DNA from 3 places in the Streptomyces sp. NPDC001914 genome. Region 1 is predicted to be linked to each of the others. Evidence: riboswitches for the same ligand, from Rfam matches in the RefSeq annotation. Region 1 holds a riboswitch; each other region holds the start of a gene.

Region 1 (7,493 bases):
GGGCGCGATCGCGAGGAGCAGCGAGTTGCGCATGCCGACCGCGGCGATCCGCTCACGCAGGGCCGCCCAGCGCTCCGGCCAGTTCAGCTCGACGTCGAAGTGGTCCGGGTGCAGGACGCCCCGGGCGGTACGGGTCTTCTCCCAGGCCGGGAGGGGCCCGTTGCGCTCGGCGAGGTCCGCGGAGGCCTCGTACGAGGCGAGCATGATCCGCTCGGCGATACGGGTGGACAGCGCGCGGGCCTCGGGCGAGTCGAACGGGATCCGCAGCTTGAAGAAGACGTCCTGCAGACCCATCGCGCCGAGACCGACCGGACGCCACTTGGCGTTCGAGCGGCCCGCCTGCTCGGTCGGGTAGAAGTTGATGTCCACCACGCGGTCGAGGAAGGTCACCGCGGTGCGCACGGTCGCATCGAGCCGCTCCCAGTCGATGTCCCCGCCGGTCACGAACGCGCCCAGGTTGACCGAACCCAGGTTGCAGACCGCCGTCTCCCCGTCGTCCGTGACCTCCAGGATCTCGGTGCACAGGTTCGAGGAGTGGACCGTGTGGCCCGGCTCCGCCGTCTGGTTGGCGGTGCGGTTGGCGGCGTCCTTGAAGGTCATCCAGCCGTTGCCGGTCTGCGCCAGGGTGCGCATCATGCGGCCGTACAGGTCGCGCGCCGGGATGGTCTTCCTGGCGAGGCCCGCCTCCTCCGCCTTGCGGTAGGCCGCGTCGAACTCGTCGCCCCACAGGTCGACCAGCTCCGGCACGTCGGCGGGGGAGAACAGCGACCAGACGGCGTCCTCGTTCACCCGGCGCATGAACTCGTCCGGGATCCAGTGCGCGAGGTTCAGGTTGTGCGTACGCCGGGCGTCCTCACCGGTGTTGTCGCGCAGCTCCAGGAACTCCTCGATGTCGGAGTGCCAGGTCTCCAGGTAGACCGCCGCCGCGCCCTTGCGCCGGCCGCCCTGGTTCACCGCGGCGACCGAGGCGTCGAGGGTCTTCAGGAACGGGACGATGCCGTTGGAGTGCCCGTTGGTGCCGCGGATCAGCGAACCGCGGCTGCGGATACGGGAGTACGACAGGCCGATGCCGCCGGCGTGCTTCGACAGCCGGGCCACCTGGTGGTAGCGGTCGTAGATGGAGTCCAGCTCGTCCAGCGGGGAGTCGAGGAGATAGCAGGACGACATCTGGGGGTGCCGCGTACCGGAGTTGAAGAGCGTGGGGGAGGAGGGCAGGTAGTCGAGGCGGCTCATGAGCCGGTAGAGCGCGGCGACCTCCTCCACGGAGCGGACGGTGTCGTCCTCCGCGAGACCTGAGGCCACCCGCAGCATGAAGTGCTGGGGCGTCTCGACGACCTTGCGGGTGATCGGGTGCCGGAGCAGATAGCGGCTGTGCAGCGTGCGCAGCCCGAAGTAGCCGAACCGGTCGTCGCCCTCGGCATCGATCAGCGCGTCGAGGCGGGCCGTGTGCAGCCGCACGAACGCGGCCGTACGGTCGGCGATCAGACCCTCGCGGTGGCCGACGGCGACCGACTCGGAGAAGGTGCTCACGCCCTGCGAGGCGGCCTCGGCGGCGATCGTGATCGCGAGCAGCCGGGCGGCCAGCCGGGAGTAGGCGGGGTCCTCGGAGATGAGACCCGCGGCCGCCTCGGTGGCCAGTTCGCGCAGCTCGGCCTCGTCGGCGCGGGCGGACCGGCCGCGCAGCGCCGCGGCGGCGACCCGGCCGGGGTCGGCGTCGGGGAGGTCGGCGGTCAGATCCGTCAGGGTCCGCAGCAGCGCGGTCCCGGGACCGTCGGTCTCCACCGGGGCCTGCTGCGCGGTCACTGAAGCCGGATCGGCTGGCGCGATGGTCACGTGGGCTCTCCTCGCTCGGCACGGGGCCTTGCGGGCGGGCACGGGGCACACGGGAGCGCTTTCGGGCAGCAGCGCACCGCGTCCACCGGCCCATTCCGCGAGGCCCGGACGTCGTCGGCACCCGGGCCGGACGGCCGGGGCGCGCTGTCGGCAGGTCCTCGGACTGACGCGAGTACGGGCACACGCAGACGCGAACACGCACAAGTACACCGTTGCGGGACAGTTCCGGATTCGCACCGGATTCCCCTGCGGCGACAGCGACCATGAGCATACATCTTGTGCCGGGCTTCGGGACTGCCCCCACATGTTGTGTCCGCTCGGTGTCCGAGAGCGCTACGGAGCGTGCCGGAGCGTCAACTCGTAAGTGAGCAGCCGGATGTCGTCGAGCTCCGGGAGGGGGTTCCAGTCGCGGTCCGGGGTGCGCGTGAAGCCGAGGCGTTCGTAGAGGCGGTGGGCGCCGTGCATGGTGCGCTGGGTGGACAGGACGAGGCGCGCGCAGCCCTCCACGGCCCGTGCCCGCCCGACACAGGCACGTACCAGGGCCTCGCCCGCTCCCCGGCCGCGGGCCTCCCGCGCGACCGCGAGCATCCGGATCTCCGCCTCCCCGGCCCGCGCGAAGTCGGCCATGGGACCGGCGTCCGCCACGAAGGTCACGCTGCCGAGCACCCGGTCCCCCTCGGCGGCGACCAGTACCTCGGCGACGGCCGCGCGTCCCGCGACGTCCCGCAGCCGTCCCAGGTACGCGTCGCTCTCCCCGAAGTCGAGCAGCCCGTCCCCGAGATAGGCCTGGGCCGCGATCTCGCCGACGACGGGGTACTCCTCGGGCCGGGCCGGCCGGATGACGATGTCCATGCGGGCGAGTGTGCCCGACCGGCAGGACGAAGGGCCGCCGGTTTTCCTCAAACCGGCAGGGCGAAGAGCTGCCGCTCTCCTCCGGCCGGTACGGCGAAGGGCTGCGGGTTCGCCTCCGGCCGGTACGGACGGGCCGCGGGTTTTCATCCGGCCGGTACGGCGAAGGGCCGCGCGTCTTCCTCCGGCCGGTACGGCGAAGGGCTGCGGGTTCTCATCCGGACGGTACGGCGAAGGGCCGCCGGCTTCTCATCCGGCCGGTACGGCGAAGGGCCGCCGGCTTCTCCTCCGGCGGCCCTTCGTCGTGCGCTCGTGTCTCCTGGTGGCTCGTCCCTAGTGGCTCGCCTCCGCCGCGGCCGGCGGGAGCTCGGTCTCGACGCCCGGATCACCCGCGTCGGCCGTGTAGTCGCCGGGCGAGGTCTCGTCCACGCCCTCCGGGGCCTTGAGCGCCCTGAGGACGAAGGTCAGGACGACGGTCACGGCCACGTTCAGGACGAACGCCGTCAGACCGATGTACCCGATCTCCCCGATGCCGGGGATCTCCTTCGCGCTGCCGCCGAAGTGCTTCTGCGTCGGGGAGGCCACCCCGTAGGCGGCGATCGTGCCGTAGAGCATGCCGACCGCCCAGCCGCCCAGCAGCGCCCAGCGGTGGAACCAGCGGGTGAACAGCCCGCCGACCAGCGAGGGGAAGGTCTGCAGGATCCAGATGCCGCCCAGCAGCTGGAAGTTGATCGCGACGGTCTTGTCCATGGTCAGGACGAAGGCCAGGGCGCCCACCTTCACCAGCAGCGAGACCAGCTTGGAGACCCGGGTCTCCTGGCGCGGGGTCGCGGCCGGGTTGATGAAGTCCTTGTAGATGTTGCGGGTGAAGAGGTTCGCCGCCGCGATCGACATGATGGCCGCCGGGACGAGCGCGCCGATGCCGATGGCGGCGAAGGCGACGCCCGCGAACCAGGCGGGGAACATGTTCTCGAAGAGCTGGGGGATGGCGAGCTGGCCGTTGGTGACCTTCACGCCCGCCGCGATCGCCATGAACCCGAGCAGGGCGAGCAGACCCAGCATCAGCGAGTACAGCGGCAGGATCGTGGTGTTGCGGCGGATCACCTCCCGGCTGCGGCCGGACAGCGTCGCGGTGACCGAGTGCGGGTACATGAACAGGGCCAGCGCCGAGCCGAGCGCGAGGGTGGCGTACGTCCACTGGCCGGCCTCGGCGGGGACGACCCCGCCGGCGCCCGCGGCCGTGTACTTGTCGCTCGCCGCCTTGAAGATCTCGTCGAAGCCGCCCAGCTTGATCGGGATGTAGATGATCGCCACCGCGATCACGATGTAGATCAGGGTGTCCTTCACGAACGCGATCAGCGCGGGGGCTCGCAGACCCGAGGAGTAGGTGTACGCGGCCAGCACACCGAAGGCGATGAGCAGCGGCAGGTCCTTGACGAACCAGTTGGTGCTGTCGCCGCCGCCCACGCCCATCACGTCCAGGACGGCCTGGATGCCGACGAGTTGGAGCGCGATGTAGGGCATGGTGGCGAGGATGCCGGTGACGGCCACGGCGAGGGACAGGCCCTTGGAGCCGAAGCGGCCGCGCACGAAGTCCGAGGTCGTCACATAGCCGTGCCGGTGGGAGACCGACCACAGGCGGGGCAGGAAGGTGAAGATCAGCGGATAGACCAGGATCGTGTACGGCACCGCGAAGAAGCCGGCCGCGCCCGCCGCGTAGATCGCCGCCGGCACGGCGACGAAGGTGTACGCGGTGTAGAGGTCGCCGCCGAGCAGGAACCAGGTCACCCAGGTGCCGAAGGACCGTCCGCCCAGGCCCCATTCGTCGAGGGTGTGCTCGTCGGCGGCCCTGCGCCAGCGCGCGGCCAGGAATCCCATGACCGTGACGGCCAGGAAGAAGAAGATGAAGACGCCGAGAGCGACGCCGTTCACACCGTCCTTCATGCCTCCGCACCCCCCTTCGCGGAGGTGCGGGCCCGCTGGTCACGCCGCCACAACTGGTAGGCGATCACCGTCAGCAGGGTGGAGAGGGGTACCCACAGCAGTTGGTACCAGTAGAAGAACGGGATGCCGATGAACGCCGGGTCGGTCTTCGTGTAGGAGCCGACCCACAGCATCGCCACGAAGGGCGCGAGCAGACAGAGGGCGATCACCACACGAACCGGTGTCACCACGGGTGGTTTCACTTCGGGCAGGTCTGACATCGGGCGACTCCGTCCCCTCATCGATCACCTGTGTAACGCGCAGGCAATCTAGGGGACGGTCCGGCTTTAGGGAACACCGCAGCACGGACGGTGTGTGGAGGGTTGGTGTCGGGCACGGGGGGTGTGTCCCCGTGCCCGTGGAACGCTCCCCGCCGCTCAGTCCTGCGGGCGCTTGAGGCGGGCGACGAACTTGTACCGGTCTCCCCGGTACACCGAGCGCACCCATTCCACCGGCTCGCCCTGCCGGTCGAGCGAGTGACGGGAGAGCATCAGCATGGGCAGGCCCACGTCGGTGCCGAGCAGTCCGGCCTCGCGCGGGGTGGCCAGCGAGGTCTCGATGGTCTCCTCGGCCTCCGCGAGGTGGACGTCGTACACCTCCGCCAGCGCGGTGTAGAGGGAGGTGTACTTGACCAGCGACCTGCGCAGGGCGGGGAAACGCTTGGCCGAGAGATGGGTCGTCTCGATGGCCATGGGCTCGCCGCTCGCGAGGCGCAGCCGCTCGATGCGCAGCACCCGGCCGCCGGCGGAGATGTCGAGGAGGCCCGCGAGGGCGTCGTCCGCCGTGATGTAGCCGATGTCCAGGAGCTGCGAGGTCGGTTCGAGCCCCTGGGCGCGCATGTCCTCGGTGTACGAGGTCAGTTGGAGCGCCTGGGAGACCTTCGGCTTGGCGACGAACGTGCCCTTGCCCTGGATGCGTTCGAGGCGCCCTTCGACGACCAGCTCCTGAAGGGCCTGCCGCACCGTGGTGCGCGATGTGTCGAACTCGGCGGCGAGGGTGCGCTCCGGCGGTACCGGCGTACCGGGCGGCAGTGTCTCCGTCATGTCGAGCAGGTGCTTCTTGAGGCGGTAGTACTTGGGCACGCGCGCGGTACGGATGGGTGCCCCACCCTCGTTCTCCGCACTGCTGACGTCGGTGCTCATGCTCTGCCTTTCCGGCTCCGGATGCCGAAGCGACCGCCATGTCGTCGGCCACGGCTCACATCGTGGCACGGCTTGTTGTGCAGGTGTTCCCCGCACGCTCCGTGATCCCCTCTATATACCGTCGGCGTACCTGTTGGTCTAGTCCATCACGGGCCGGCGGTGCCGCCGAACTCGGCGCGGACCGGCCGGAAACGGTTCCTTCGCAGGCCGTGGGCGGGTCCGTCATTTGTGCCGCTTGGCTACTTAAAGGTCCTTGCATATGTAGGTCCCATAACGGCCGACTGGACGGGCTTACACACCCTTGACACCCCCCTAGGTCTAGGCCAAGCTCCCGGTACTGGTCTACACCATTGGTCCAGTCCCGGCCCCACGGGCGGTACACGGCGTTTGTCACCGCGGGGGAGCAGGGGGGTTTGTGGCATCCCTGAGGAGGGTGGCGTGAAGCGCAAGCTGATAGCCGCGATCGGTATCGCGGGCATGATGTTCTCCGTCGCGGCCTGTGGCAACGACGACAAGTCCGGGGGGTCGGACAAGGGCGCGGACGCCAAGGAGCTGACGGTCTGGCTCACGGTCGACGCGCAGAACAACTGGCCCGAGCTGGTCAAGCAGGCCGACGCGGCCATCGTGGCGAAGCACCCCGGCATCAAGATCAAGCACGAGTACTACGGCTGGCCGGACAAGAACACCAAGCTCGACGCGGTCCTCGCCACCGACAAGGCGCCGGACGTGGTCGAGATGGGCAACACCGAGATGCTCGGCTACATGGTCAAGGGCGCCTTCGCTCCCCTCGACGCGTCGAAGTTCGACAACTCGTCCGCCTGGCTCGACGGACTCAAGGAGTCCGTGACCTACGACGGCAAGACCTACGGCGTGCCGTACTACGCCGGTGGCCGCGTCGGCAACTGGCGCAAGGACATCGCCGCTTCGGCCGGCGTGAAGTCCACGCCGAAGACGTACGCGGAGCTCACCTCCGACCTGGACAAGATCCAGAAGAAGCAGGGCGCCAAGTTCAGCGCCTGGTACCAGCCCACCCGCGACTGGTACGCGGCCATGTCCTTCGTCTACGACGCCGGCGGCTCCATCGCGAAGGAGGAGGGCGGCACCTGGAAGGCCAACCTCTCCTCGCCCGAGTCGGTCAAGGGACTCAACGAGTTCAAGACGATCGTCGACAAGTACATGCACGGCGACAAGACCAAGGACGAGTCCGACCGTTACATCGTCTACGGCCAGGGCAAGTCGGGCATGATCTTCGGTGCCGCCTGGGAGGGCGCGACCGCCGAGGACCCGAAGAGCGACAAGACCGGCAAGCTCAAGGGCAACCTCGAGAACTTCGTGATGCCCGGCCCGTCCGGCAAGAACCTCCCGGTCTTCCTGGGCGGCTCCGACCTGGCCGTCCCGGTGAAGTCGAAGGCGCAGACCGTCGCCGCCGAGTGGATCAACGCGTTCACCGGCGCCAAGGGCCAGAAGCTCCTGATGGGCAAGGGCAACCTGCCCAACAACAAGACCGACCTGGTCAGCCTGCAGAGCGACCCGAAGACGGCCGTCCCGGCCACCGCGGCCGAGTCCAGCTGGTTCGTCCCGATGGCGCCGGGCTGGGGCCAGGTCGAGAAGGCCCAGGTCCTGCAGACCATGCTGCAGAACATCGGCACCGGCAAGAAGTCCGTCGAGGACGCCGCGAAGGAAGCG
Region 2 (7,493 bases), on a different contig from region 1:
TCACCCAGGCCGTGATCACGCTTCCGTCGGGCAAGACGCTGACGATCAACGGGAACGGCGCCGCCGACAACGCCCCCTACGTGCAGTCCGCGACCTGGAACGGCTCCGCCTGGAACAACGCCTACGCCCCCACGTCGGCGATCACCGCCGGCGGCACCCTGACCTACACGCTCGGCACCGCCGCCAACACCTCCTGGGCGACGGCCGCGTCCGCCGCTCCGCCCTCCTACGCCGGTGACACCACGGCCCCGGCCTCGCCCCGTATCGGCGCCATCACCTCCGCGGTGGCGTCGAACCTGTGCGTGGACGACTCGAGTTCCTCCACCACCGACGGCAATCACGTCCAGATCTGGACCTGCAACAGCACGTACGCCCAGGACTGGATCGTCGCCGGTGACGGAACGGTCCGGACGCTCGGCAAATGCCTGGACGTCGACCACAGCGGGACCACCAACGGCACCCTGATCCAGCTCTGGACGTGCAACGGCACCGGAGCCCAGCAGTGGACCGCGGGCGCCAACGGTTCGCTGATCAACCCCCAGTCCAGACTGTGCCTGGACGACCCCAACTCCACGACGACGACCGGCACCCAGCTCCAGCTCTACACCTGCAACGGCACCGCCGCCCAGAACTGGAAACTGCCGACCTGACCCACCGGCCGGCACGCCGAGTGAGCCGGCGCGGAACCCGTGGGCCCCGGCCTCCCGGTCGGGGCCCACGGCACGCCGTCCACTGGAGCCTGCACCCTCCCCGAGTTTCGCCGCACCGGAGTGCGTCAACCGCGGTGCCTGATCGGCAATCATCAGTTCCTGCTGTTAATGTGCAGTTGCATATCACTCGCAATAACGTCGGAGGACGTTGGACATGGCGGTTTACACGCTCCCGGAGCTTCCGTACGACTACGCGGCGCTCGAACCGGTCATCAACCCGCAGATCGTCGAGCTGCACCACGACAAGCACCACGCGGCGTACGTCAAGGGCGCGAACGACACCCTGGAGCAGCTCGCGGAGGCCCGCGACAAGGAGCAGTGGGGCTCGATCAACGGCCTCGAGAAGAATCTGGCCTTCCACCTCTCGGGTCACATCCTTCACAGCATCTACTGGCACAACATGACCGGCGACGGCGGTGGCGAGCCGCTCGCGGCGGACGGTGTCGGCGACCTCGCGGACGCCATCACCGAGTCCTTCGGCTCCTTCGCCGGTTTCAAGGCCCAGCTCACCAAGGCCTCCGCGACCACGCAGGGTTCGGGCTGGGGTGTGCTCGCGTACGAGCCCCTGAGCGGGCGGCTGATCGTCGAGCAGGTCTACGACCACCAGGGCAACGTGGGTCAGGGCTCGACCCCGATCCTCGTCTTCGACGCCTGGGAGCACGCCTTCTACCTCCAGTACAAGAACCAGAAGGTCGACTTCATCGACGCGATGTGGGCCGTCGTCAACTGGCAGGACGTGGCCCGGCGTTACGCAGCGGCCAAGGAGCGCGGCGACAGCCTGCTGCTCGCACCGTGAGCACGGCGGGCGCGGCGTGACGCCGTGAGCGCGTCCCCGGCCGCGTCCGCGCGGACGTCCTGCTCGTGATCGTCTTCTCAACCTTCACCCGCAGGCGGTACGACGGAAGGGCTCCCACACGGACATGACGTGTGGGAGCCCTTCCGTCTCGGGGCCGGGGTCAGCGGCCGGAGAGTTCCTCACGGACGGTGCGGGCGGCGGCGACCAGGTTCTCCAGCGAGGCGCGGGTCTCGGGCCAGCCGCGGGTCTTCAGACCGCAGTCGGGGTTGACCCACAACCGCTCGGCGGGGATGGCCCTCAGCCCCGAACGCAGCAGTTCGGCGGCTTCCGCACTGCTCGGGACGCGCGGCGAGTGGATGTCGTACACGCCGGGTCCGGCCTCGCGCGGGTAACCGTGCGCGGCGAGTTCACGGGCGACCTGCATGTGCGAGCGGGCGGCTTCGAGACTGATGACGTCGGCGTCGAGATCGTCGATGGCCTGGACGACGTCCCCGAACTCGGCGTAGCACATGTGCGTGTGGATCTGGGTGTCCGGCCGGACACCCGCGGTGGTGAGACGGAACGCCTCGGTGGCCCAGGCCAGGTAGGCGGGCCGGCCGGAGGAGCGCAGCGGGAGGGTTTCGCGCAGTGCGGGTTCGTCGACCTGGATGACCGAAGTCCCGGACGCCTCGAGGTCGTTCACCTCCTCGCGCAGCGCGAGGGCGACCTGCCGGGCGGTGTCGCCGAGCGGCTGGTCGTCGCGGACGAAGGACCAGGCGAGCATGGTGACCGGTCCGGTGAGCATGCCCTTGACCGGCTTGGTGGTGAGGGACTGGGCGTACGTCGTCCAGCGCACCGTCATCGGCTCGGGGCGGGAGATGTCACCGGCCAGGATCGGCGGACGGACATAGCGCGTGCCGTAGGACTGCACCCAGCCATGCTGCGTGGCCAGGTATCCCGTCAGCTGCTCGGCGAAGTACTGGACCATGTCGTTGCGTTCGGCCTCGCCGTGCACGAGGACGTCCAGGCCGGTCTTCTCCTGGAAGGAGATCACCTCCCGGATCTCGGACTTGATGCGCTCCTCGTAGCCGGCCGTGCCGATACGCCCGGTCCGCAGATCGGCGCGGGCGGTGCGCAGTTCGCCTGTCTGCGGGAACGAGCCGATGGTCGTGGTGGGGAGCAGCGGCAGGCCCAGGTGGGTGCGCTGGGCCGCGGCCCGTTCGGCGTAGGGCTGGGAGCGTCGCGCGTCGGCCGCGGTGACGGCCTCGGTGCGGGCCCGTACGGCGGGATCGCGGGTGATGGCGGAGTGCGCGCGCGAGGCCAGGTCGGCTCGGTTCGCGGCGAGTTCGGCCGTGATGGTGTCGGTGCCGCGGCCCAACCCCTTGGCGAGGGTGACGATTTCGGCGCTCTTCTGCCGGGCGAAGGCGAGCCAGCGCAGGACCTGCGGCTCGATGTCCCGTTCGGCGGACGCGTCGAGGGGGACGTGGAGGAGGGAGCAGGAGGCGGCCACGTCGACCCGGTCGGCCAGGCCGAGCAGGGTGCCGAGCGTGGCCAGCGACTTGGCCAGATCGTTGATCCAGATGTTGCGCCCGTCGACCACGCCGGCGACCAGGCGTTTGCCGGGCAGTCCGCCGACGGCGGCCAGCGCGTCCAGGTTGGCGGCCGCGGCGCCGGTGAAGTCCAGCGCGAGACCTTCGACCGGGGCCTTGGCGAGGACCGGCAGGGCTTCGCCGAGCCGGTCGAAGTAGGAGGCCACCAGGAGCTTGGGCCGGTCGGAGAGGGTGCCGAGAACCCGGTAGGCGCGCTCGGCCGCCTTCAACTCTGCGGGGGTGCGGTCCTGGACGAGGGCGGGCTCGTCGAGCTGCGCCCATTCAGCGCCCGCCGCGCGCAGGTCGGCGAGGACCTCCGCGTACACCGGGAGCAGCCGGTCGAGCAGGGTGAGCGGGTCGAAGTCGGCAGCCACGTCGGGGGCCGGCTTGGCGAGCAGCAGATAGGTGACCGGACCGACGAGCACGGGGCGGGCCGCCGCTCCCAGGGCCAGGGCTTCGCGCAGCTCCGTGACCTGCTTGGTGGAGTCGGCCGAGAAGACGGTCTCCGGCCCCAGTTCCGGGACGAGGTAGTGGTAGTTGGTGTCGAACCACTTGGTCATCTCCAGGGGTGCCACGTCCTGGGTGCCGCGGGCCATGGCGAAGTACCCGTCGAGAGGATCACCGTCGACGGCTTCCCGGTGGCGCCCGGGGATCGCGCCGACCATGACCGTGGTGTCGAGGACGTGGTCGTAGAGGGAGAAGTCGCCGGTGGGGAGCTCGTCGATGCCGGCTCCTGCCAGCTGCCGCCAGTGGGCGCGGCGCAGTTCGGCAGCGGTGTCGCGGAGGGCGTCGGCGGTGACCCGGCCCTTCCAGTACCCCTCGATCGCCTTCTTCAGTTCCCGGTGCTGCCCCTGCCGGGGGTAGCCGTACAAGGTGGCCCGTGCGGGCGTGGCCGCGGGCTTGGTGGTCACGGAGATCTCCTTCGCGAGATGAATCCCTGAGATCCCGGAGACGGGACGAGAGCGCGAAGGGTGACGAACCGGACGGAGACCGGCCGCACGCCATGGAGCGCCGCCGTCCGCCTGGTATGTACGCCGACCCGCCCACGAGGTCACCGGAATGTCCGTGCGCGAGTGGTTCGCGTACGGGCAGTTGGCAGGTCTTCGGACTCGCGGGCACGCCCTCCCGACCGGAGGACACCTACTGGCCGTCGCTTCCCAGACCCGGTACGTCGGATCCAGTGCGTATGACGGCGGTCGTTCCCGCTCACCGCTGCGGGGCAGTCCCGGATTCCCACCGGGTTCCCTCTTGCGACGCATCCCGTCTGGCGGACGGGGCGAACCAGCTGCACTGCACAGCCTAGGGGGCAAAGCACTCGCGCGGCCGATCGCATCTGTCATCCGGATGGTGAGGTCGAACACGCGAAGGGCACGCGGGGGAGTGGCCATGGCGGGAAGTCCCCGTGGATCGACAAGGACGCAGGCCCGTTCGTCGGGAACTCCTGACCGTTCCACGAACTGACGGTCGGCAAGCTTGATAGCCTCCTCGGGCCAGTCGAGCCACATCCGAGGCCAGGGAATCCGGTGAGAATCCGGAACTGACGCGCAGCGGTGAGGGGAACGGGCGGGGCACGCGAGCCACTGGGAGACCGGGAAGGCGTCCCGTCCGGATGAACCCGAGTCCGAAGACCTGCTGGCACCTCCGCGCCCGCGCGAAGGAACGTCCGCAGGCCAGGCTCCGCGTACGAGCCCCGACACCGAGGCAGGCATGCCCGTGCTCCGTGCTGTTTCCCCTTCTCTCACATCAGCCCTGTCGCCCTCGGCCCGCAGGGGCTCGAAGCGCGACACCGAGGGCGTCGCGAAGTCCGTCGCCGCATCGTTCCCTTCGACCGCCGGCATCGGCAACGGCCACTGCGACGTTGCCGAACGCGAGCGGTTCGGTGCGTGACATGACGTCTCGACAGCGACCCGACGACGGTCCCGCGTTGCGCACCCCTGCCGAACCGGCACCGTGCCGGATCGTCGTCTGCCGGGACTGCTGCTGCGGAAGCCCGAAGGTCACCGGAGTGGATCACGCTCAGCAGACCGCGCGGCTGGCCGAGCAGGCACCCGTGCGGATCGCGGCCTGCCTCGACGTGTGCGAACACGCCAACGTGATCGTCGTCCAGCCCTCCACGGCCGCACGCGCCGCGGGCGCCCGCCCGGTCTGGCTCGGCCTCGTCAACGACCTCGACGCTACCGAGGACATCGCCGCCTGGGTACGAGCCGGCGGACCTGGCGTCGCCCCCTGCCCCGACATCCTCGACCTCTACGTCTTCACTCCGCCCCGGAGGGCGCGATGAGCGCGAGGGCCGGCAGCGCGCGCGTTGGGGAGTGGAGGTCGCCCGGGCGAGCCGGGCACGGAACGCTTAGCCGGGTGTGTCTCGCCGGTCCTTCTGGTGGTCCACCGGTCAGTGCAGGATGCTGACGGCACGGGCAATGACCAGGAGGGAGGTCAGGAGCGCGGCGACGCTCTGAACGCTCATCAGCAATTTCGCACGGGTGGACAGGGGCATTGTGTCGGTCGGGCTGAAGGCGGTGGAGTTCGTCACGGACACGTACAGGTAGTCCACGAGATCGGGCACCCAGTCAGAGGTGATGCTGGCGCCATCGGCGACCTCTTCCACCGCGTCGTCGTTCTCGTCCTGAGAGAAGCGGAAGTCCGCCAGCGGCAGCTCGTCGCGGCGGAGTTGCGTACGTGCCACCGGACCGCCACGGTCCAGTTCCCAGTAGGCGAGGCCGAAAGCGATGATGTTGGTGAGCCATACCTGCAGAGCGGCCACCAGCAAGGACCGGCCGTCCTTCACCTCGGCATGGACCAGCTCGTGGATGAGGATGCCGAGCGCGGTGAGATTGCTGGCCACGATGACGAGCACGAGAGCCAGCGAGTGGAACCTGAAGGTGGCGGTCTGCCGGGTGAGCCTCTTGGGGGTTGATCGCGATCAGCGGTACCAGGAGCAGTAGTTCCAAAGAGGGCAGTACATAGCGTGGTGCGATCAGGAGCTGCTGCGGCAGGGCCAGGTACAGGGTGATGGCGATGAGCGTGGCGACGACTCCCGGCAGTCGGGGTTCGCCGCGGCGTTCGTGCCGCGGGTGCTTGACGCGGGCTTCGGCCCGGCTCGTCACCATGGTGATGTCCTCCCGCGCGCGTCTGAACCCGGCGTTTCGTGATCGTCTACCCTTCCACGAGGTTTGCAGACCGGGCTGGTGTGGGTGGACGGGGGTTCGCGGGCGTGTCGCCCGGCGGATCAAGGCGGCGGCATGCCACGGAGCTGAGCGAGAACAGCCGCGTGCCGGCCTTGCGTCCGCGGGAACAGCGGGGTACAGGACGCCCAGGACGACATCCACGGCTGACATCGCCGACGCCGGACAGGGACGTCCCTCATCACGGTCCGTTACCCTTGGCGCGCCACGGCCGCCCGCGGAGATCCGGCCCGAACCCGCCCCCGGCATTGGTCCAGGAGCCAGTCCCACGATGGGTGACGATCCGTCAATCCATTCGCATCCAGACGCTCCGTCATCCACGGGGCATCCCCGGTTCCCGGTCGGTAGCGGCGTGGCGGTGGCGGGCGTAGGCGACGGCGAGGGAGAGCAGGCCTGCGGAGGTGGCACGGGAACATCAACGATCTCCAAGCCATCGGGGTCTCCGAACGTCCTGATCACGACGGCTTTCATCTCTGCTCCTCGGGTCGGCGGAAAGGCGGATCGCGGTTGCTGCGTTCGCGGGTCGAGCCGGCCCACGCATCCGTGCCATCACCGGCAAAGTGCCGGGACTTCGGGGAAAGCACCGCCAGTCTTCGGGTCACGTTCTGACGTCGACCGCCGGCCCCACAGGACACCGTGTTCTTGAGTCGCAGCACCTAGAGAACACCTGATGACCGGCGGTAGCCGGTCATCAGCCGCATCTTCGGTCAGGCACGCCAGACTGCTCCCAAACGGCGAACAGAATGCCCTGGAACACCAGCCGTCCGGATGCCGTTTGCGCCCGGGACAGCGAGTGCGGCGCTCGATCATTGGCAACAGCGGTTCGATCGTCGCCCGCACTCGTCCTCAACATGCCGGGGCTTCGGCCGAGCCGCCCCAAACCCCGGATCACCACTTCCGGAGCCATCCAGCCACCTCGAAGATCATTCCGCTGGGAATTCCAAGTCCGGGCTTCGGTGAGTGAGGCGGGAGAAATCGGAGACCCGGGAGTACTAGGTGTCGTCGCTGCGTGAGTCTGCTCCCGACTTCAGTACGTGGGCCGTGCGGCTGGGCGATCCCGCCCCACATTGGAGGTTTCGCGTGTCTGTTTCCACCTCGTCCAATCCGCTCGCCGAGTTGTCCGCTGCAGGAGTGTCGGTGTGGCTGGACGACCTGTCCCGCGAGCTGCTGGCCGGTGGCGAGCTGAATAGCTTGATCGCCGGCAAGCACGTAGTCGGGGTCACCACGAATCCCACGA
Region 3 (7,493 bases), on a different contig from region 1:
CAGGCGCGCAGCCGCCATCCGGGGCGGGCGTCGTCGCCGTGCACCTCGATGAGGCCGGCCAGGCGTGCGGTGTCCCAGTCGGCGCGGACCTTGACCGGGGTCAGCCCGAGGTCCGTGGCGGCCCGCTCGGCGGTGGCGTCCGAGAGGGTGCCCTTGCCGTCGGGGTTCGCGGCGTCGCGCCCCGGGCGCAGGGCGGCGTCGGCCCAGCGCGCCACGCGGGCCGCGTCGGACAGGCCGGTGCGCGCCATGCGGGCGAGTTCCGCGGGCGGCGGTGTGCCTTCCGGCGGTCGCGGTGCGGGGCGGCGGGTGCGGCGCTGGGTCACCGCTCGGGGAGCGGTCGCGAGGGACCGCGGGCTGACGAGTCGGAGCCTGGAGTCGCGCGGGTTACGGGACGTCACGGGTGCAGTCTTGCGGTTGACAGTCCGAAAACCCAAACGGAATGCCCGCGCAGGCCACGGGCGCGATGGGAGCGGGCCCCTCCCGGGGTGCCCGGCGCACGGGAACGGGGGCCGCGCCGAGTTGTCCGGGACCCAACCGGAAGGCGGCCTCTCCAGCCGGCCGGGACGCTCACATCAGGGGGGTGAGGAACCGGCGCAGGGCTTCCTCGTAGGCCGCCGGGTCGGCGTTCCACATGGCGCCGTGCGGGGCGTTCGGGACGGTGTGCAGGGTGACGAGGTCGGGCCGGCTCGCGGCGAGGCGGCGGGAGGCGCCCCAGGGCGCGATGCCGTCGTCGGGGCCGTGCACCAGCAGCGTGGGCACCTTGACCTGGTCGGGGTGCGCGGCGTGCGCGATGCGGTCGCCGCGTACGCCGGTGCGGCCCTGGGCCGCGCGCACGGCGAGCGGCAGCAGGAAGCCCGGGGTGTGGCGGGCGCCGGCGAGGGCTCGCAGCGTGGTCTCCCAGTCGAGGACGGGTGAGTCCAGGACGAGCCCGGAGATGCGCTCGCGCAGCGCGGAGTGGGCGGCGGCGCGCAGGGCCATCGTGGCTCCGGTCGACCAGCCGTACAGGACGACCCGCTCGGCGCCGAACCGCACGGCGTACCGGATGGCCGCGTCGAGGTCGCGCCACTCGGTCTCGCCGAGGTGGTTCAGGCCGTCGGGCGGGCGGGGTGCGCCGAGGTCGCCCCGGTAGGCGAGGTCGAGGACGGGGAAGTGCCGGTCGTTCAGGAACCCCATCAGGTTCATGGGGTGTTCCCGGGTGGCGCCCAGGCCGTGCACGGTGATGACCCAGGTGTCGCGGACCGCGGGTACGAACCAGGCGGGAAGGGCGCCGAGTTCGCCGGGCACGTCGACGTCCGCGTGTTCGAGTCCGAGGGCGGACCCGGGGTCGCCGACGTACAGGTTGGGGGTCAGCCAGACCTTGTCGCCGGGCTCCAGGGACCCGTGCGTGACGCGTTCCAGGCTGCGTACGACGGTGTCCGCGGTGTGGGGCACGGAGTTCAGGAGGGGTCCGACGACCGCGTGGGAGCCGTCGCCGGCGAGGCCGTAGGTTCCCGGCCGCCGGGACGCGAGGGCCCGGGTGAGGGTGATTCCGCCCGACGTCGTGGCGTGCACGGTCAGCCGGGGTTCGGTGGGCAGAGGCTTGCCGGGCCTCGTCTTCAGCGCGGCGTCGCTGGCGAACCGGCCCGCCGCCACGGAGGCCGCGCCCGCGGCTATGGCTACGGTGACGGCCGCTGCCGTGGCTCTTAGGGTGCGCACCCGACCAGTTTCCCGGGGGACCGGGCCATCGGCCAGCGGGAGCGCGTGCGGGAGTGACGCGGCGCGCCCGCCGGACCTCCGTGCCGGGGCCCGGTGGGCGCGCCTCAGCCCTGCTGGCCGTAGCCCCGCAGCCGCTCCCCCGCCTCCTCCAGCTGGGCCGGGGAGAGCAGGGCGGGCGTGATTCCGGGGACCGAGGAGGAGAGGAGCCAGACGCGGCACATCCATTCGAGCTGGGCCGTGCGGTCGTACGCCTGGTCCAGCGAGGCTCCGTGGGCGATGGTGCCGTGGTTGCGCAGGAGGCAGGCGCTGCGGCCGCTCAGGGCCCGGAGGGTGTGCTCGGCCAGTTCCGGCGTGCCGTAGGCCGCGTAGGGGGCGACGCGGACCGGGCCGCCGAGGGCCGCCGCCATGTAGTGGACGAGCGGGAGTTCGGGGACGAGGAGCGAGACGGCCGTCGCGTGGGGCGCGTGCGTGTGGACCACGGCCCGCGCCTCGGTCGCGCGGTACACCGCGAGGTGCAGGGGCAGTTCGCTGGTCGGGCGCAGGGAACCGAGCACCTGCCGGCCGTCGAGGTCGACGCCGGTGATGTCGTCGTGCGTCAGCCGGTCGTAGGGGACGCCCGTGGGCGTGACCAGGACGGTGTCGCCGACGCGGACCGAGACGTTGCCGGACGTGCCGACGACCAGCCCGTCGGCGACCGTGCGCCGGGCCGTGGAGACCAGTTCGCCCCAGGCCCGCCGCAGAGCGTCCCGCCCGCCCTTCCCGTCCGGGGCGCGCTTCCCGTCGGTCCCGTCCGGCGCATGCTTCCCGTCGGGGGTGTCCTTCCCGCCGGTCTCGTCCGGCTCGTCCGGCTCGTCCGAGCCGCGGGGCTCGTCGGTCCCGTCCGGCACGTCCGAGCCTCGGGGCTCCTCGGGCCCTCCCGGAGTCCCTGTCCGCTCGTGCCCGTCCGGTGCGTCCTGGTGCCGCTCAGTCATGACGCGATCCTGCCAGCCGCCGTCTTCCGCGCACGGCGTGCGAGCCTGCTTCAGGCCGGACGCGGGAGGGACGGGACCCTCCAAGGCCTCACGGTTGTATGTGATTTACGTCACGTCACACCGATGGAACGTCGGCGTCACCCGAGGTCGGACAATTACCGCGGATCACACCCCGTGGTCGGCCTGCTACGACCCGGCAGCATCCGGACATCCCGGCGGGACGCCCTCTTCAGGCCTTCGGGCGGTGTGACGACGGCTACCACCTGCGGGTGACGGGGATCTCATCGTTCAAACCCACTCCGAACCGAACGGTTCACGTGCGGCGCGGAGCCCAAGTGGAGCACGGAATTCCGCATCCGTTCGAGCCCGCCGAAGTGCGCCTCGACACAAGCGGAATGGCAATCCACTGTTCGGGACACCAGGCCGCCCGACCCAGTTCACCTTCCGTTCACCCAGGTTGCCTACGTTCCACCTGCCACTGACGTCCAACAGAAGCCTGGGTAAATGGAACACATCACGCTCCTCCTCGGAATCGTGATCGTCACCGCTCTCGTGTTCGATTTCACGAACGGTTTCCACGACACCGCCAACGCGATGGCCACCACCATCTCGACCGGCGCGCTCAAGCCCAAGGTCGCGGTGGCCATGTCCGCCGCCCTCAACCTTGTCGGCGCCTTCCTCTCCGTCGAGGTCGCCAACACGATCTCCAAGGGCCTCGTCGACGAGACGGGCATCCGGCCAGAGGTGATCTTCGCCGCGCTCGTCGGCGCGATCCTCTGGAACCTGGTGACATGGCTCGTCGGACTTCCGTCCAGCTCCTCGCACGCCCTCATGGGCGGCCTGGTCGGCGCCACCATCGCCTCCGCCGGTACCGGCGCCGTGCACGGTGACGTCCTGGTCGGCAAGGTGCTTCTGCCCGCCGTCGCCGCCCCGATCGTCGCCGGACTGGCCGCCATGGTCGCCACCCGGCTGTCGTACAAGCTGAGCGGCGGCGCCGACACCAAGGCCACCAAGAAGGGCTACCGCGCCGGCCAGATCGCCTCCGCGGGCCTGGTCTCGCTGGCCCACGGCACCAACGACGCGCAGAAGACGATGGGCATCATCACCCTGGCCCTGGTCGCCGGTGGCGCCGTCGCTCCCGACTCCGACCCGCCGGTCTGGGTCATCCTGTCCGCCGGTCTCGCCATCGCGCTCGGCACCTACCTGGGCGGCTGGCGCATCATCCGCACGATGGGCAAGGGCCTGACCGACCTTCAGCCGCAGCAGGGCTTCGCCGCCCAGACCAGCGCGGCGACGGTCATCCTGGCCTCCTCGCACATCGGCTTCTCCCTCTCCACCACGCACTCGGTCTCCGGTTCCGTGATGGGCGCGGGTCTCGGCCGCAAGGGCGGTGTGGTCCGCTGGTCCACCGCCACCCGCATGGTCGTCGCCTGGGTCCTCACGCTGCCCGCCGCCGCCCTGGTCGGCGCGCTCGCCGAATGGGTGACCGGTTTCGGCGCCTGGGGCACCACGCTGGTCGCCGTCTTCCTGGTCGGTTCCAGCTTCGCGATCTGGCGCCGCTCGCGCCGCGAGGTCGTCGACCACAACAACGTGAACGACGTCGAGGAGCCCCCCGGCGTGGTGACGCAGGCCATCGCCGCCGTCACCCCGCCCCCGGCCGGCACCCTGTCCGAGGGCCTCACGGCCACCATCCCGGCTCCGGCCGAGCCCACGGTGAACCCGTCGGCGCCGTCCCGAGTGGCCTGAGAACCGAAGGAAGAAACAGCATGCACATCGACTGGTCAGCCCTCGGATCGGTCTTCGGGGTCAGCCTCGGAGTGACCGTGGCCCTCGTCGCCCTCTTCACCCTCGGCGTCGCCGGCCTCTCCAAGAAGGAGACCGCCCAGGGCGGTTCCGCGGTCGCGGCGGCCACCGGCGCGTACGTCTGCTTCGCGGCCTGCGCGGCGGCGGTGGCGTACGGCATCTCTCTGATCATCACCAAGTAGCCCGCCACGGGCGGCCCGGAACCGGGCCGCCCGTGGCGGAACCGCACGTGGGGTGCGGGACGGATCACCGTCCCGCACCCCACGCGTATGTGGGCCTGCGCACACTGTCCCTCCGCAGGTCAACAGCCAGTTGACGGCCGTTCGCACCCCGTGGTGGACTGCCGGAGCCAAGTACGGCGGCATGAGAGGAAGCCGGTGCGAATCCGGCGCGGTCCCGCCACTGTCATCGGGGAAGAAACTCCCCGGGAGCCAGGAACTCTCACCGCCGGTCTCGTCGAACCAGGGCGTGGACACCCTGAGTGAGGACATATCGCCATGCGCGGCTGCCCGTTGCCCGTTCCGCTGAGTACGAGGGTTCCGCTCCACCCCACGGCCGGCTGACCCCGTGCGTGCCGATCGCGTCTTCGCGTACGGCGCCGCCGCCGGCCTCCTCGGCGACCTGCTGCTCGGCGATCCCCGCCGAGGCCATCCGGTCGCCGCCTTCGGGCGGGCCGCCGCGGCCGTCGAACGGACACTGTGGCGGGACCACCGCGGGTGGGGCGCGCTGCACACGGCCGTCTGCGTCGGCGGCGCCACCGGGCTCGCCGCGCTCGCGAGCCGTGCCGTACGCCACTCACGTACCGCCTCCGTGGCCCTGACCGCCGCCGCCACCTGGGCCGTCGTCGGGGGTACCTCCCTCGACCGCGAGGCTCGGGCGATCGGCGGCGCGCTCGCGGCCGGTGACCTCGACGTGGCCCGGGAGCGGCTGCCGCATCTGTGCGGCCGCGACCCGCAGGCACTGGACGCCGACGGCGTCGCCCGCGCCGTCGTCGAGTCCGTCGCCGAGAACACCTCCGACGCCGTCGTGGGCGCGCTGGTCTGGGGCGCCGTCGGCGGTGTGCCCGGACTCGTCGCCTTCCGCGCCGTGAACACGCTCGACGCCATGGTCGGACACAAGTCCCCCCGCCACCGGCGCTACGGCTGGGCCTCCGCCCGGCTCGACGACCTCGCGGGCTGGCCCGGAGCCCGGCTGACCGCCGTCCTCGCGACCGTGGCCGGACCCGACCCGCGCGGCGCCGCGCGCGCCTGGCGCGCGGACGCCGGCAAGCATCCGAGCCCCAACGCCGGGCCCGTGGAGGCCTCGTTCGCGGGCGCGCTCGGCGTGCGGCTCGGCGGCACCCTCTCGTACGGCGGACGGGTCGAACACCGGCCCGTGCTCAACGGCGCGGGGCGTGCCGTCCACGTCCACGACATCGAACGGGCCGTACGGCTCTCCCGGCGCGTCGGCTGGCTCGCGCTCGGCGTGAGCGCCGCCGGACGGGTTCTTCTCACCGGGGCCGGACGGGCTTCATCCACCAGGAAGGGGCGCACCGCATGAGCGGCGGGCTGCTGATCGCCGGAACCACCTCCGACGCGGGCAAGAGCGTCGTGACCGCCGGGATCTGCCGGTGGCTGGCGCGCCAGGGCGTCAAGGTCGCGCCCTTCAAGGCGCAGAACATGTCGCTGAACTCGTTCGTGACGCGCGAGGGCGCCGAGATCGGGCGGGCGCAGGCCATGCAGGCGCAGGCCGCCCGCGTGGAGCCGACCGCGCTGATGAATCCCGTGCTGCTCAAGCCGGGCAGCGACCGCAGCAGCCAGGTCGTCCTGATGGGCAAGCCGGTGGGCGAGATGAGTGCCCGCGGGTTCTTCGGGACGACCGGGTCCGTGACGGACCCCTCGTCAGGTACCGCGCCGGCCGGGGACCGGCTGAGCGGGGGGCACCGGGAGGCACTCCTCGCCACCGTCCTCGACTGTCTGGCGCAGTTGCGGGGCACGTATGACGCGGTGATCTGTGAAGGGGCCGGCAGCCCGGCCGAGATCAATCTGCGGCGCACCGACATCGTGAACATGGGGGTGGCGCGGAACGCGGGGCTTCCCGTGCTCGTCGTCGGCGACATCGACCGGGGCGGGGTGTTCGCCTCGTTCTTCGGGACGGTGGCGCTGCTGTCGCCCGAGGACCAGGCGCTCGTCGCCGGATTCCTCGTCAACAAGTTCCGCGGGGACGTGAGCCTGCTGGAGCCGGGGCTCGACATGCTGCACGGCCTCACCGGGCGGCGCTCGTACGGCGTGCTGCCGTTCCGGCACGGGCTCGGCATCGACGAGGAGGACGGACTGCGGGTCTCGCTGCGCGGGGCCGTCCGTGAGTCGGCTGTCTCCTCCCCCGTCGGCGAGGACGTGCTGCGGGTCGCCGTCTGCGCGATCCCGCTGATGTCGAACTTCACCGACGTGGACGCGCTCGCCGCCGAACCGGGTGTCGTCGTGCGGTTCGTGGACCGGGCCGAGGAACTGGCCGACGCCGACCTCGTCGTCGTCCCCGGCACCCGGGGCACGGTCAACGCGCTCCGGTGGCTGCGCGAGCGCGGCCTCGCGGACGCCATCGCGCGCCGGGCCGCCGAGGGGCGGCCCGTCCTCGGCGTCTGCGGCGGCTACCAGCTGCTCGGCCAACACATCGAGGACGAGGTCGAATCCCGCGCCGGCCGGGTCGAGGGGCTCGGACTCCTGCCCGTCCGCGTGCGGTTCGCGCGGGAGAAGACGCTGGCGCGGCCGGTCGGCACGGCCCTCGGCGAGCGCGTCGAGGGGTACGAGATCCATCACGGCGTCGCCGAGGTGACCGGCGGCGAGCCGTTCATGTCCGACGGCGACGGACAGGGCCTGGACGGGTGCCGGGTCGGCTCCGTCTGGGGTACGCACTGGCACGGCTCCCTGGAGTCGGACGGTTTCCGGCGGGCCTTCCTGCGCGAGGTGGCCGCCGCCGCGGGCCGCCGCTTCGTGCCGGCCCCCGACACGTCGTTCGCGGCGCTGCGCGAGGAGCAGCTCGACCGGC

The links. A riboswitch is a leader RNA that binds a small molecule or an ion and turns the genes downstream of it on or off. The one in region 1 is predicted to bind cobalamin.
Region 2: it holds a riboswitch for cobalamin, as region 1 does, so the genes downstream of both, ACFYYF_RS13670 ((2Fe-2S) ferredoxin domain-containing protein) here and ACFYYF_RS08705 (ribonucleoside-diphosphate reductase subunit alpha) in region 1, are expected to answer to the same signal.
Region 3: it holds a riboswitch for cobalamin, as region 1 does, so the genes downstream of both, ACFYYF_RS34400 (cobalamin biosynthesis protein) here and ACFYYF_RS08705 (ribonucleoside-diphosphate reductase subunit alpha) in region 1, are expected to answer to the same signal.

The regions. Positions count from the first base shown of each region.
Region 1 covers NZ_JBIASW010000002.1:829,598-837,090, forward strand. Annotated here, with positions in the region: gene ACFYYF_RS08705 (ribonucleoside-diphosphate reductase subunit alpha) at 1-1,833, opposite strand, end outside; cobalamin riboswitch at 1,965-2,114, opposite strand; gene ACFYYF_RS08710 (GNAT family N-acetyltransferase) at 2,167-2,685, opposite strand; gene mctP (monocarboxylate uptake permease MctP) at 3,016-4,626, opposite strand; gene ACFYYF_RS08720 (DUF3311 domain-containing protein) at 4,623-4,886, opposite strand; gene ACFYYF_RS08725 (GntR family transcriptional regulator) at 5,043-5,807, opposite strand; gene ACFYYF_RS08730 (extracellular solute-binding protein) at 6,246-7,493, shown strand, end outside.
Region 2 covers NZ_JBIASW010000004.1:231,843-239,335, reverse strand. Annotated here, with positions in the region: gene ACFYYF_RS13685 (lectin) at 1-650, shown strand, start outside; gene ACFYYF_RS13680 (superoxide dismutase) at 865-1,506, shown strand; gene metE (5-methyltetrahydropteroyltriglutamate--homocysteine S-methyltransferase) at 1,667-3,985, opposite strand; cobalamin riboswitch at 4,151-4,375, opposite strand; cobalamin riboswitch at 4,549-4,726, shown strand; gene ACFYYF_RS13670 ((2Fe-2S) ferredoxin domain-containing protein) at 4,963-5,355, shown strand; gene ACFYYF_RS13665 (hypothetical protein) at 5,464-5,928, opposite strand; gene tal (transaldolase) at 7,337-7,493, shown strand, end outside.
Region 3 covers NZ_JBIASW010000017.1:122,220-129,712, reverse strand. Annotated here, with positions in the region: gene ACFYYF_RS34425 (hypothetical protein) at 1-398, opposite strand, end outside; gene ACFYYF_RS34420 (alpha/beta fold hydrolase) at 568-1,695, opposite strand; gene ACFYYF_RS34415 (class II aldolase/adducin family protein) at 1,800-2,666, opposite strand; gene ACFYYF_RS34410 (inorganic phosphate transporter) at 3,171-4,412, shown strand; gene ACFYYF_RS34405 (hypothetical protein) at 4,433-4,651, shown strand; cobalamin riboswitch at 4,788-4,931, shown strand; gene ACFYYF_RS34400 (cobalamin biosynthesis protein) at 5,037-6,008, shown strand; gene ACFYYF_RS34395 (cobyric acid synthase) at 6,005-7,493, shown strand, end outside.